Regions from separate parts of the Azospirillum sp. P4_B5 genome, predicted to be linked through region 3. Evidence: riboswitches for the same ligand, from Rfam matches in the RefSeq annotation. Region 3 holds a riboswitch; each other region holds the start of a gene.
What was found. A riboswitch is a leader RNA that binds a small molecule or an ion and turns the genes downstream of it on or off. The one in region 3 is predicted to bind cobalamin.
Positions count from the first base shown of each region.

Region 1: linked by a shared signal. The riboswitch ahead of AC1DVI_RS10525 (energy-coupling factor ABC transporter permease) and the one ahead of AC1DVI_RS25505 (TonB-dependent receptor plug domain-containing protein) in region 3 are both predicted to bind cobalamin.
Region 2: linked by a shared signal. The riboswitch ahead of cobW (cobalamin biosynthesis protein CobW) and the one ahead of AC1DVI_RS25505 (TonB-dependent receptor plug domain-containing protein) in region 3 are both predicted to bind cobalamin.

Region 1 is NZ_JBFUHT010000010.1:95,958-100,220, forward strand. It holds gene AC1DVI_RS10515 (hypothetical protein) at 124-498, shown strand; gene AC1DVI_RS10520 (superoxide dismutase) at 626-1,363, shown strand; partial or broken gene AC1DVI_RS10525 (energy-coupling factor ABC transporter permease) at 1,421-2,023, opposite strand; cobalamin riboswitch at 2,198-2,436, opposite strand; gene AC1DVI_RS10530 (hypothetical protein) at 2,581-4,263, shown strand, end outside.
Region 2 is NZ_JBFUHT010000030.1:1,018-5,280, forward strand. It holds gene AC1DVI_RS21435 (ABC transporter substrate-binding protein) at 1-738, opposite strand, end outside; gene AC1DVI_RS21440 (ABC transporter ATP-binding protein) at 800-1,522, opposite strand; gene AC1DVI_RS21445 (ABC transporter ATP-binding protein) at 1,515-2,279, opposite strand; cobalamin riboswitch at 2,570-2,785, shown strand; gene cobW (cobalamin biosynthesis protein CobW) at 2,825-3,892, shown strand; gene cobN (cobaltochelatase subunit CobN) at 4,133-4,263, shown strand, end outside.
Region 3 is NZ_JBFUHT010000042.1:36,000-40,262, forward strand. It holds gene AC1DVI_RS25495 (CopG family transcriptional regulator) at 63-482, opposite strand; gene AC1DVI_RS25500 (TerC family protein) at 669-1,715, opposite strand; cobalamin riboswitch at 2,256-2,474, shown strand; gene AC1DVI_RS25505 (TonB-dependent receptor plug domain-containing protein) at 2,591-4,263, shown strand, end outside.

The sequences.
Region 1 (4,263 bases), on a different contig from region 3:
GTGGCCCTTGCCTCTCCGAGCGGGGGGGGGGGGCGGGTTAATCCTTAGGGGCCTTTGCCGTGGCGGCGGTATCGGTCGGATGATGACTCACCCGATCGAACGAATCCCCGGAGTCTTTCCGCCATGCCGACATCGCCGCACGGATCGCCCGACCGCGGGCTGAAGCCGTTCATCCTCGCCATTCATCGCGAAGCGCTGGAAACCGCCGCGGCCAAGGGGCTGACCGGCACTCTGGCACAGGTCGCCGCCCTCCAGGACACCGCGAGCCTCGCCTCGGCCAAAGCCGGACGCCTCGTCACGGAGGAGGAGGTGATGCGCCTGCTGCTTCGGGAGCGCCGCGGCCGCAAGGTCCATGAGGTGGTGGGAGCGGCTCCGGTCGCTCCGGTCAAGAAGCCGGCGGCGGCGCCATCCCGATTCCGTCTGGGGCGTTGGCGGGCGGTGGCGATCGGCATGGCCCGCTCGGCATCCGCCGGCCTGACGGGAAAGGTCCGGTTGTAAGAATCGGACGATCTGCTGTCCGCCGGTACCGAGTGAGTACGCCCATTGCCCTGTTGAGTGAGTTGCGGGGCGCACTGAGGCTGTCGCTTCCCCGCTGTTCGGCACGAAACACACATTGGGAGGTCTCATGTCCGTTCGCCTGGATCGCCGACAATTGCTGCTGTCCGCCGGAGCCGCCGCGCTGGTGCTGGCCGTGGCGCCGCGCTTCGTCCTGGCTCAAACTCCGGGCGGTAAGGGCTTCACGCTGCCGCCGCTGCCCTACGCGCCCGCCGCGCTGGAACCGCACATCGACGCGACGACCATGGGCGTGCATCACGGCAAGCACCATCAGGCCTATGTGGACAACCTCAACAAAGCGCTCGCCAACCACGGCGACCTTCAGGCGATGCCGCTGGCCGACCTGCTGAAGCGCGTGCCGGAACTGCCGGAAAGCATCCGCACCGCGGTGCGCAACAACGGCGGCGGGCACGCGAACCACAGCATGTTCTGGAGCATCATGGGGCCGAACGCCGGCGGCGCCCCGGACGGCGAGGTGGGTGCTGCCATCACGCGCGACTTCGGCAGCTTCGACGATTTCAAGAGCCGCTTCAACACGGCGGGGGCCGGGCAGTTCGGCAGCGGCTGGGTCTTCGTCACCGCCGACCCGTCGTCGGGCAAGCTCGCCATCGCCGCCCGCCCGAACCAGGATTCGCCGGCCATGGAAGGGGTGCCCGTGCTGATGGGCAACGACGTGTGGGAGCACGCCTATTACCTGAAGTATCAGAACCGGCGCGCCGACTATCTGGCGGCCTGGTGGAACGTCGTCGATTGGGGCGCGGTGAACCGCCGCTACGCGGCGATCCGCAAGGGCGAGCTGGTGATCTGAACGGAAAAGGGGGGGGGGGGTGTACCCGCCCCCCAGCGCCTTGGCGACGGCCAGCACGGCGAGGTCGGCCAGCGGCTCGACAATGATGACGGTCATGTAGGCGGCGCCGAAGGAGGCGACTTCCGTCATGGTCTCGGCGGTGAAGCCGTGGCCATAGAAGGCCCAGAAGGCCACCCAGGCGACGATGCCGCCCTGGTAGGCGGTGGAGAGCGCCAGCGCCTGCGAATACTTCAGGTCGACATAGGGGGTGGCGTCGGGAACGATCCGCTTCGCCAGCAGGCTGATGCCCCACAGCGGGACCAGCAGAGTGGTGACGTTCATGCCGTACTGCGGCAGGTCGAACGGCGCAAAGAACAGGCCCTGGATCAGCAGGCCGGCGGCGAGGCCGATGGAGGCCGCACCGGCACCGAACAGCAGGAGCAGCGTCGATCCGAGGATCAGGTGAACCTCCGACACGCCCACGGGGTGGTGCGGGAACACCTCGAAGAAGCTGAAGACCAGCGCGGTGGCGATCAGGCTGCGCAGCACCAGCGGCGCGACCCCGCCGTTGTTGCGGACGTCGTTGTGCGCCAGCTTTCCGGCCATCGCGAAGCCGCCGGCGGCCGTCGCGTAGCTGAGAGCGATCTTGGCGCCGTCGACGACGCCGGGTTCGATGTGCATGCTCTATGCCCTTTCCGAGTCTGCCATGCGTTTGGAGGGGCGTCGTTGCTGGCAGGCACCGGCATCGCAACCCCCTTGGTCCCCTGGATGGGCGCACCGGAGGGACGGCTTGCGGAAGACGGGCGGCCGTCGGGCCGGACATCGGCAAGCGACCACCGGGGCACCCCGCCCGAGGACGTACGTTCGGTTACGGCAGGTCTCCTGGCTTGCGGGTCAAGGCGGCATCGTCCGGCCTTCCCGGCGCCCGTTCCCGCAGGCGGCGCCAGTGACACGGAAAGGACGATGCCGCTCACCGCTCACAGTTGCGGGGGCAGCGCCGGATTTGCCGTTTCTCCCCGATCGGGGCGGTTCACCGGCTTCCCTCTTAGCCCCGCGACCGGATGGCGCGGGGAACCATAACCGGCGCCAGGGTAGGGGCGGGGTCCCCCGTCGTCAAGAGGGGGATGGCGACCCATCGGGGGAGTCGCACGGCTTCCTTGACACCGCTCCCGCGGAACCGACAAGGTCCGGCGGACTGCGCGAGGCCGGATCAACGGGCGAAGGACGGGGTTGCGGGCATGCTACCGGTTCATTTCCTGACCATCGTGCTGAACGGCGATCCCTTCATCCGCTATCACCTGGAGGTGTTTCGCCAACTGCCCTTTCCCTGGCGCTGGCACATCGTGGAGGGGGTGGCGGAGCAGGTCCGCGACTCCTCCTGGTGCGCGCAACGGGGCGGGCGCGTCCCGCAGGACCTTCACCGCGACGGCCGCAGCAGCGACGGAACCTCGGAATATCTGGACCGCATCGCCGCGGAGGAGCCCGGGCGCGTGTCGGTCTACCGCAAGCCGTCCGGTGCCTTCTGGCAGGGCAAGGTGGAGATGGTGACGGCGCCGCTGGCTGCCATGACGGAGGAATGCCTGCTCTGGCAGGTCGATGCGGACGAACTTTGGACGGCGGAGCAGATCGCCCGTGCGCGCCAAATGTTCCTTGATTCGCCATCGCGCACGGCGGCGCTGTACCTCTGTCAGTTCTTTGTCGGCCCATCCCTGGTCCTCGACAAGGTGGACCATTACGGCAATTACCGCGCCTACGAATGGCTGCGGACCTGGCGGTATCGGCCGGGGGATTTTTGGCACTCGCACGTTCCGCCCCGGCTGATGCGCCCGCAGCCCGATGGGCCGGACCTCGAACTCGGCGCGGCCAACCCCTTCCTTCACGAGGAAACGGCGGCGGGCGGGCTGGTTTTCCAGCATTTCGCCTACGCCACGCGGGAGCAGGTCGCGTTCAAGGAGGTTTATTACGGCTACGACGGCGCGGTCCGTCGGTGGGACGCGTTGCAGGTCGCGGGTCGAGCGGTCGGCAGCGGCACCCTTCCGCTGCGCGATTTCTTCCCCTGGGTGACCGACGCGGCGACCGTCGCCCGCGCCGAGTACGCCATGGTGGAGCCGCTGGCGCGCCCGGACGCCGACGGAGCCTGGGGTTTCGTGCCGCCGGCGCGGGGCGCCTCGACGGCGCCGGCGGTGGCGCTGCTGCGGGGCTCCGGTCCGGCCGTCCGCCGCCGCACGCTCGTCCCCGGCGAACCGTCGCCCTTCCCGACCGACCTGGTCCGAAACGTCGGCGTGTTCCTGCTGGACGGCATGGGTGCCGTGCTGCGGGCGTCCGGCTTCCTGCGGGAACTGCGGCGGGCCTTGCCGCTCGCCCGGATCACCGCCTTCGCGACCCCGGACGCGGAGGCGGCGCTCGCCCTCTGCCCCTACGTCAACCAGCGGGTCACCCTGCCGCCGCTGAAGGGACGGGCGCCCGACGACGCGCTGGTGACCGCCGTGCGCCAGGAGATCGGCCAGCAGTTCAGCGGCGCCTTCGACCTGACGATCAATCCCGGCCGGGGTGAGGATACCAGCTTCGCCAACCGCCTGATGCAGGATACGGGGGCGCCGCTCCGCCTCGGTTGCAGGGTCGGCCGGCCGGTGCGCGGCTATTACGCCGACGCCTTCCTGACCCACGTCGCGCCGGCTCCCGCCGGCCTGCTGGGGGCACTGACCGCCAGTGAGCCTGACCCCGCCACGGAGGTCTGGACCTCCCCTGCGGGCGAGCGGGTCGCCGTCGCGCTTCTGGCCGAGGGCGTTCCGGCGCGCTGGCGCTGCGCGGTCGGCCTGTCCGCGTCCGTCGGCACCGGCAGCCTGTCGGAGCTGTGCCGCCGCCTTGCCGCGCGCGGCGACACCGCCATGATCCTGGTCGGCGAAGAGGCCGCCAGGGGA
Region 2 (4,263 bases), on a different contig from region 3:
CGACTGGGTGATGCCGAACTCCGACGCCTGCTTGACGGCGTTGGTGGCGTCGCCGCCGGCGTTGGCGAGGCCGATCACGTCCGCCTTCGAACCCTGGGCCTGGAGCAGGTAGGACGAGAAGTCGGCGGTGCCCAGCGGATGGCGGACGTTGCCCGCGACCTTGCCGTCGAGCTGCTTGACCATCTTCGTGGTCTCATCCTCCAGCGAATGGCCGAAGGCGTAATCCGCGGTGATGAAGAACCAGTTCTTCTTGCCCTGCTCGACCAGCGCGCGGGCGGTGCCGGCGGCCATGGCGTAGTTGTCGTAGGTCCAATGGAAGCCGTAGGGGCTGCAGGACTTGCCGCTGAGGTCGGTCGAACCCGGACCGGACATCAGGAAGATGCGCTTCTTGTCCTTGGTGATGCCCTGGACGGCCAGCGCCGCGGCGGAGTTCGGCACGTCGGCGATGACGTCCACGTTGCCGGCGTCGATCCACTCGCGCGCCGTGTTGGCGGCGATGTCGGCCTTGTTCTGGTGATCGGCGACGACGATTTCGATCGGCGCGCCGGCGATCTTGCCGCCGAACTCCTCGGCCGCCAGACGGGCGGCGATGGCCGAGCCTTCGCCGGCGAGGTCGGCGTAGATTCCGGACCGGTCGTTCATCACGCCGATCTTGATCACGTTGTTGGAGACCTGGGCGTGCGCGGCCCCGGCGGTCAGCGCCAGCAATGCGGTCCCGCAAAGCAACGTCTTGAGCATTTCGAACTCCCTTCGATTGGCTTTGTTTTGAGTGTGTTCAGCAGAGGGGGTGTTGAACTGGTCAGACACCCAGATAGGTGTGCAGCTTGTCCATGTTCTGGGCGAGCTGGTCGTTGGGGATCATGTCCACGACATGGCCTTCCTCCATCACGTAATGGCGGTCGGCGATGGTCGCGGCGAAGCGGAAATTCTGCTCCACCAGCACGATGGTGAAGCCGCGCTGCTTSAGCTTGCGCACCGCCACCCCGATCTGCTCGATGATGACGGGGGCGAGGCCCTCGGTCGGCTCGTCGAGCAGGATCAGGTCGGCGCCGGTGCGCAGGATGCGCGCGATGGCCAGCATCTGCTGCTCGCCGCCCGACAGGCGCGTGCCCTGGGTGGTGCCGCGGCCCTGGAGGTTGGGGAACAGCTCGTAGATCTGCGGGACGGTCATGCCGCCCGACTTCACCACCGGCGGCAGCATCAGGTTCTCGTCCACGCTGAGCGAGGAGAAGATGCCGCGCTCCTCCGGCACATAGCCGATGCCGAGGCGGGGGATCTTGTGCTGCGCCATGCCGATCAGCTCCTTGCCCTGGAAGCGGATCGAGCCGTTGCGCTTGCCGACGATGCCCATGATCGAGCGCATGGTCGTCGTCTTGCCGGCGCCGTTGCGGCCCAGCAAAGTCACCACCTCGCCCTGGCGCACGTCGATGTTGACGCCGTGCAGCACGTGGCTTTCGCCGTAGAAGGCCTGGAGGTCACGGATCTCCAGCATGGTGGTCTTCACGTTGGCACCGTCAGGCATGGCCCACCTCACCCGTACCCATGTAGGCTTCCATGACCTGCGGGTTGCGCGATACGACGTCGTATGCGCCCTCGGCCAGGATCTCGCCGCGGCGGAGCACCGTGATCGTGTCCGACAGGTGGGCGACGACCGACAGATTGTGCTCCACCATCAGGATGGTGCGGTCGGCGGAGACGCGCTTGATGAGCGCGGCGGTGCCCTCGATGTCCTCGTGGCCCATGCCGGCCAGCGGCTCGTCCAGCAGCATCACCTCGGGGTCGAGCGCCAGCGTGGTGGCGATCTCCAGCGCGCGCTTGCGGCCGTAGGGCAGCTCGGCGGCGGTGTGGCCGGCCCAGGGGGTGAGGTTCACCGCCTCGATCAGCTCCTCGGCGCGGTCGTGCAGGTCGTGCAGGCTGGCCTCGGGCTTCCAGAAATGGAAGCTGGTGCCGCGCGGGCGCTGCAGCGCGACGCGGACATTCTCCAGCACGCTGAGGTGCGGGAAGACCGCGGAAATCTGGAAGGAGCGCACCATGCCGAGCAGCGCCACGTCGGCGGGCTTCATGGCGGTGATGTCGCGCCCCTTGTAGAGGATCTGGCCGCGCGTCGGCGTCAGGAATTTGGTCAGCAGGTTGAAGACCGTGCTCTTGCCGGCGCCGTTGGGGCCGATCAGCGCATGGATCGTGCCGCGGCGGACCTGGAGGTTGACCTCCTTTACCGCGATGAAGCCCTTGAACTCCTTCGAGAGTCCGCGCGCTTCCAGAATGATGTCGTCGGCCATGGGTGCCGCTTTTCCCTCCCTGTTCGTCCGCGTCGTCTGCCGGTCCGCGTTTTTGGTTAGGCTGATATAAGCACAGAACATGCCAATTGCGGGAAGATTAATTAATTCATTGAAATTACTGAATTCATCAAAGGCGGCGATGGGTGTCGCACGCGGTCCGGAGTGTCAGCTTTCCAGACAGACTGTACCGATCTTCCGACACACCAACGGCGGGGCGGACGGAGCGTTCCGGGTTCGGCGGCACGGTTTTCGGGCGCCAAATGGCCGCTTGCAAATCGGGGGTCCGCCTGCAATTCTGCGCCTCCGACGGTGCCCCCTCCGCCGTGAAGGCGCGGGGATAATAGGGAATGCGGTGCGGACCCGGATGGGGTCCTACGCCGCGGCTGCCCCCGCAACTGTATGCGGCGAGTCCGCCTCCGGAAATGCCACGGGCCGACAGGCCGGGAAGGCGGGAGGCGCGGCGACGACCCGCGAGCCAGGAAACCTGCCGCCGGACCGACACTCATCCAATCCGCCGGGTGTGGCGGAGACAAGGAAACCAGATCATGACGCATCGCGCCGCCCTCCGTCCGTCCGCCGGGAAGACCCCGGCCACCGTCATCACCGGCTTTCTCGGCGCCGGAAAGACGACGCTGATCCGCAGCCTGCTGGAGCAGGCCGGCGGGCGCCGTCTGGCGCTGATCATCAACGAGTTCGGGGACGTCGGCATCGACGGCGAGATCCTGCGCGCCTGCGGCGATCCCACCTGCACCGAGGACGACGTGATCGAGCTGGCGAACGGCTGCCTGTGCTGCACCGTCGCCGACGATTTCGTCCCGGCCATCGAGAAGCTGCTGTCCCGCCCCCAGCCGCCGGAGCACATCATCATCGAGACGAGCGGCCTCGCCCTGCCAAAGCCGCTCGTCCAGGCCTTCCACTGGCCGGCGATCAAGACGCGGGTGACGGTGGACGGGGTGGTCGCGGTGGTCGACGCCGCCGCCGCCGCGGAGGGCCGCTTCGCCCCCGACCCGGCGGCTCTGGCCGCCCAGGCCGCCGAGGCCGGGCAACTCGACCACGAGACCCCGGTGGAGGAGGTGTTCGAGGACCAGCTCCTCTGCGCCGACCTGATCGTGGTGAACAAGACCGATCTGGTCGGCGCCGCCGATCTGGCGAAGGTCGAGGACCTGATCCGCGCTGCCATGGCTGAGGGCGGCACCGGGCGCGAGGCCAAGATCCTGCGCGCCAGCAACGGCAAGGTCGATCCGGTGGTGCTTCTCGGCGTCGGCGCCGGGGCCGAGGACGACCTCGCCAACCGCCCCAGCCACCATGACGAGGAGGAGGGCCACGATCACGACGACTTCACCAGCTTCGTCGTGGAACTCGGCCCGCAGCCCGATCCGGCGGCGCTGGCGAAGACTCTGGAGCGGGTCGCCGCCGCCCATGGCGTGCTGCGGCTGAAGGGCTTCATCGACGTGCCGGGCAAGCCGATGCGCCTACTGGTGCAGGGTGTGGGGACGCGCATCCAGACCCATTTCGACCGCTTCTGGAAGCCCGACGAGCCGCGCCGCAGCCGTCTGGTGGTGATCGGCGAGACGGGCCTGGACCGCGACGCCGTGACCGCGGCGCTGAGGTGATGCACCATTTGCCCTTCTCCCCTCTGGGGAGAAGGGTTGGGATGAGGGGGCGGCCGAAGGCCGACGACGCCGACTCATTGCAGTGCGTGGACGCCCTTACGGGCGCCCCCTCACCCTAACAGGTCGCTCGCAAGTCTCGCGCCCTCTCTCCGCCTTTGATCGCCTTCGTCGCTCAACCGGCCTTCGGCCGGCGGCTCCGAGCCCCAGGGGGGCGAGGGAATCTTCGCAAAGTCTTTGCATATGCACCTACTCGCCGCCCGCCAGGAAGACCTCGACGCCGGCCCCCAGGCCGTGGATCTGGGGCAAAGCCCGGCGGACCTCGTCGTCCTGTCCTTCTCCGACAGCGACCTGACGGCGCTCGCCGCCTGCTG
Region 3 (4,263 bases):
GGCTCGGACGGGGCAAGCGGGAAGGTCCCGTCCGTCGTCTTTCAGGAATGCGGCCTGCGCCCTCAGCGCATGCGGTCCGCAAGGGCCGCCTTGACGGCGCTGCTGGCGTGCAGCGCCCCCAGCACGGCGATCGACGCGATGGTGGCGCGGGCGAGGTCGGGGGTGACGTCCTGGGCGATCGTGGCCAAGCCGAGGACACGGATGTCGAGCATCTCTCCGGCATCCCGCGCCGCCTCCAGATCGCCGCGGCTGTAGTGGCGCAGGCCGAGATCGACGCGTTTGCGCGTCACGGCCTGCCGCAAGGCGTCGCCATGGCGGTCGATCTGGTTGCGGATGGCGGTGCGGATGAGGTCGGTGCGGTTCGCGTAGAACCCTTCCTGCACCAGGAGATCGATGTGGCCGAGGTCGACATAGCCGAGGTTGATCGTGATCTTCTCGCTGTCCCCAACCTTCGGCTTCTGATCGCGGGCGTTCTCTGACATCGTTTCGCCATCCCATCACCATCCACTGGGATGGTAAATGGGAGTGATGACGCGTCGATCAAGGGGAGGGCGTCGTCATGGTGGCGAGCGGTTCACGACCGCAAAGCCAAGCGAATGTCCCGGCTTCCTTTCCGGGGAGGGGTGGGACCGATCCACTGGACCGGATCCACCCCCTTGCCGCACGCCTTACTGGCCCTTGCCGTCCGAGGGAACGGCGGCCGCCTCGCTGGAGGAAGCCGGAGTGGAACCGCCGGCACCCTTCGCCGGGCTGCCGGGCACCCACCAGCGGCGGGCCTCAGCGTCCGCGCCATCCGGAGCCGCATCCGCACGGGTCTTCAGCATCGAGAAGACAATGGAACCGCCGACCAGGAAGGCCGTGATGCCCAGCGCCACCGCCGTCGGCATCTTGTAGATGTCCACCATCATCATCTTGGCGCCGACCACCACCAGAACCAGCGACAGGCCGTATTTCAGGTAATGGAAACGGTGGATGATCGAGGCCAGCGCGAAGTAGAGGGCGCGCAGGCCGAGGATGGCGAAGACGTTGGAGGTCCAGACGATGAACGGGTCGGTGGTCACCGAGAAGACCGCCGGGATGGAGTCCACGGCGAAGACCAGATCGGTGAACTCGATCAGGATCAGCACGAGGAACAGCGGCGTCATCATCCGCACGCCGTCGCGCATCACGAAGAACTTCTGCCCCTCGTAGCCGTCGGTCATGCGGAAGCGGGAGCGGACGAACTTGACGATCCGGTTGTTCTCCATGTCCGGCTCGTCGTCCACCGACATCAGCATCTTGATGCCGCTGAAGATCAGGAAGGCGCCGAAGATGTAGATGATCCAGTGGAATTCCTGGATCAGCGCCGTGCCCGCCACGATCAGCACGCCGCGCATCACCAGCGCGCCCAGGATGCCCCAGAACAGCACCCGGTGCTGGTACTGCGGCGGCACCGCGAAATGCGTGAAGATCAGCGCAATGACGAAGATGTTGTCGACGCTCAGGCTGTATTCGATCAGGTAGCCGGTCAGGAACTCCAGCCCCTTCTCGGAGCCCTGAAAATGAAAGACGCCGGCCGCGAAAATCATCGCCAGCGTGGAATAGGCCGCGCAACGCATCAGCGCCTCGCGGCCGGAGATCACATGGGATTTCTTGGAAAATACACCAAGATCAAAGGCCAAAAGCACGGCAACGAAGACGGCGAAGCCGGCCCACATTAAAACGATCTGGTCCATGGAACTGTCCCTTGCTTCATGCACTCCGCTCCCGCAAGCGGAGACTTCGATCGTCACATGAGCAGTCCGACATCACCGATGCGCCACGGCGGGACGCATCGGCCAGAGGGGCCCGGACTGGAATCTCGACCGCAAGGTCTGCGGCCGACGGAAAAACGCACGCGACGGCTCGGCCGCGGCGCGTCAGGACACCCGTCTCCATCGTTTGCCGTGGAGACGTGGCGGTCGGTCAGGATGCTGGTGTGGCGCGGTCCATGTCGATGTCTCCCAAAGGCCCGTCGGGTGCCGTCGTCCGGCGGTGGACCTTGTGGGGGAGCGGGACCCAGGGGGGAGGATAGGGCCAGCTTCCGCAAGGCCGCGCCAAGGCGACGGCTCAATGGGAAGTCCGACATCACAGCGCCGGGCGACGCTGCCAGAGGGGCCCGGACCTCAACCGTCATGTAGTCAGACCCCGGCCCGGCGACAAGAGGGTGGCGCGCCCTTCGCGGACCGTGATCGGCGTATCGGCGGAATGCGGCTTGACCGGAGCCGTTCCGCCCGCGTAGCTTCGCACCCGACGGTTGCCCGAAAGGGCTGAAAATGGGAACACGGTGCGGACCCCGCGGCGATTCGCCGTGCGAGGGTTCTACGCCGGGGCTGCCCCCGCAACTGTAAGCGGCGAGTCGTCCATCGGAATGCCACTGGGATCGCGATCCTGGGAAGGCGATGGGCCGACGATAACCCGCGAGCCAGGAGACCTGCCGTCAGTCGTGGTCACACGCGAACACGTTCGGGCGGGGTGCACCGAAGGTCGTCGAACCGGGAGTCCGTTCGCGGAGCGTCCGGTGGGACTTCGTTCGCGGTGACGTGCCACCGGCGTCCCGCCCGAGGTCTCAATGAGTGTCCGCGTTCCCCGCCTTCACCGGACGGCGTCCTTCGCCGCCCTTCTGGGAAGCCTTGTCCTTCCCGTGTCGGCGTTCCCCGCATCGGCCTTCGCCGATTCCACCGCCATCACGACGCTTCCGCCGGTCTCGGTGACCGCCAACCGCGTCCCCACCGCCGCCGAGGAAACCGGCAGCGCCCTCACCGTCATCACCCGCGAGGAGCTGGAGCAGCGCCAGACCCGCCTGCTGTCCGACGCGCTGCGCGCGGTGCCCGGCGTCGCCGTCAACCGCGGCGGCCCGATGGGCACCCTGACCCAACTGCGCATCCGCGGATCGGAGGGCAACCAGACGCTCGTCCTGATCGACGGGATCGAGGTGAACGATCCCGCCGCCGGTTCCGAATACGATTTCGCCAACCTGCTGGCCGGCGACGTCGAGCGCGTCGAGGTGCTGCGCGGCCCGCAGAGCGCGCTCTACGGCTCCGACGCGGTCGGCGGCGTCGTCAACATCGTGACCCGCCGCGGCGCGGGCGCCCCCAAAATCCGCGCCGCCGTCGAGGGCGGGTCCTTCGGCACCGCCGCCGGGCGGGCCTCCTTCGGCACGGGGACCGACCGTTACGACCTATTTCTCAGTGGCCAGGGCGTCACCAGCGACGGCGTGTCGGTCGCCGACAAGCGGCTCGGCAACCCGGAGAAGGACGGCTACCGCAACGGCACGCTGACCGGAAACGCCGCCGTCCGCCCGACCGAGCGCAGCGAGATCGCCGTGACCGGCCGCTACACCCGCTTCCGCACCGACACCGACGGCTTCGTCGGCGGGCGCGGCGCCGTCGATGACGGGACCAGCACCGCCGGGGAGCAGTATTTCGGGCGCCTCCAGGGCAAGATCGCCCTTTTCGACGGAAAGTGGGAGCACATCGTCGGCCTGACCCATGGCCGCCAGCAGCGCGATTACCGCGACGACGCCAAGACGGTGACCAGCCGCTACGATGGGCGCAAGACCAAGGCCGACTACCAGACCAACCTGACGCTGAACAGCGGCCCCGCCGACCATGTGCTGACCGCCGCCGTGGAGCATGAGGAGGACAAGGCGATCAGCCGCAGCAGCTTCTCCAGCTTCGACCGCTCCATCGGCTCCACCGGGCTGGTGGGCCAGTACAAGCTGGGCCTGTTCGACCGGCTGACCCTGACCGGCAGCGTCCGCCACGACGGGAACGACCTGTTCCGCGACGCCACCACATGGCGCACCACGGCGGCCTATCTGATCGAAGAGAGCGGGACGAAGCTGCGCGCTTCCTACGGCACCGGCGTCAAGAGCCCCACCCTGTTCGAGCTGTACGGCTACACCGCCACCTACGCCGGCAACCCGACCCTGAAGCCGGAACGGGCGCGCGGCTGGGACGCCGGCTTCGATCAGGCGCTGTGGGGCTCGCAGGCCTCCGTGGACGGCACGTGGTTCGACCAGCGCATCCGCGACCTCATCACCGGCACCGGGCGGACCTCCGTCAACATGCCGGGCGAGTCCCGCGTCCGCGGCTTCGAGCTTGGCCTGTCGGTGGAGCCGCTGGACCGGCTGACCGTCCGCGGCTCCTACAGCTGGACCGACGGCGAAGATTCCACGGGTGCGGAGCTGGTGCGACGGCCCAAGCAGCTCGCCAGCCTGACCGTCAACCACCGCTTCCTGGA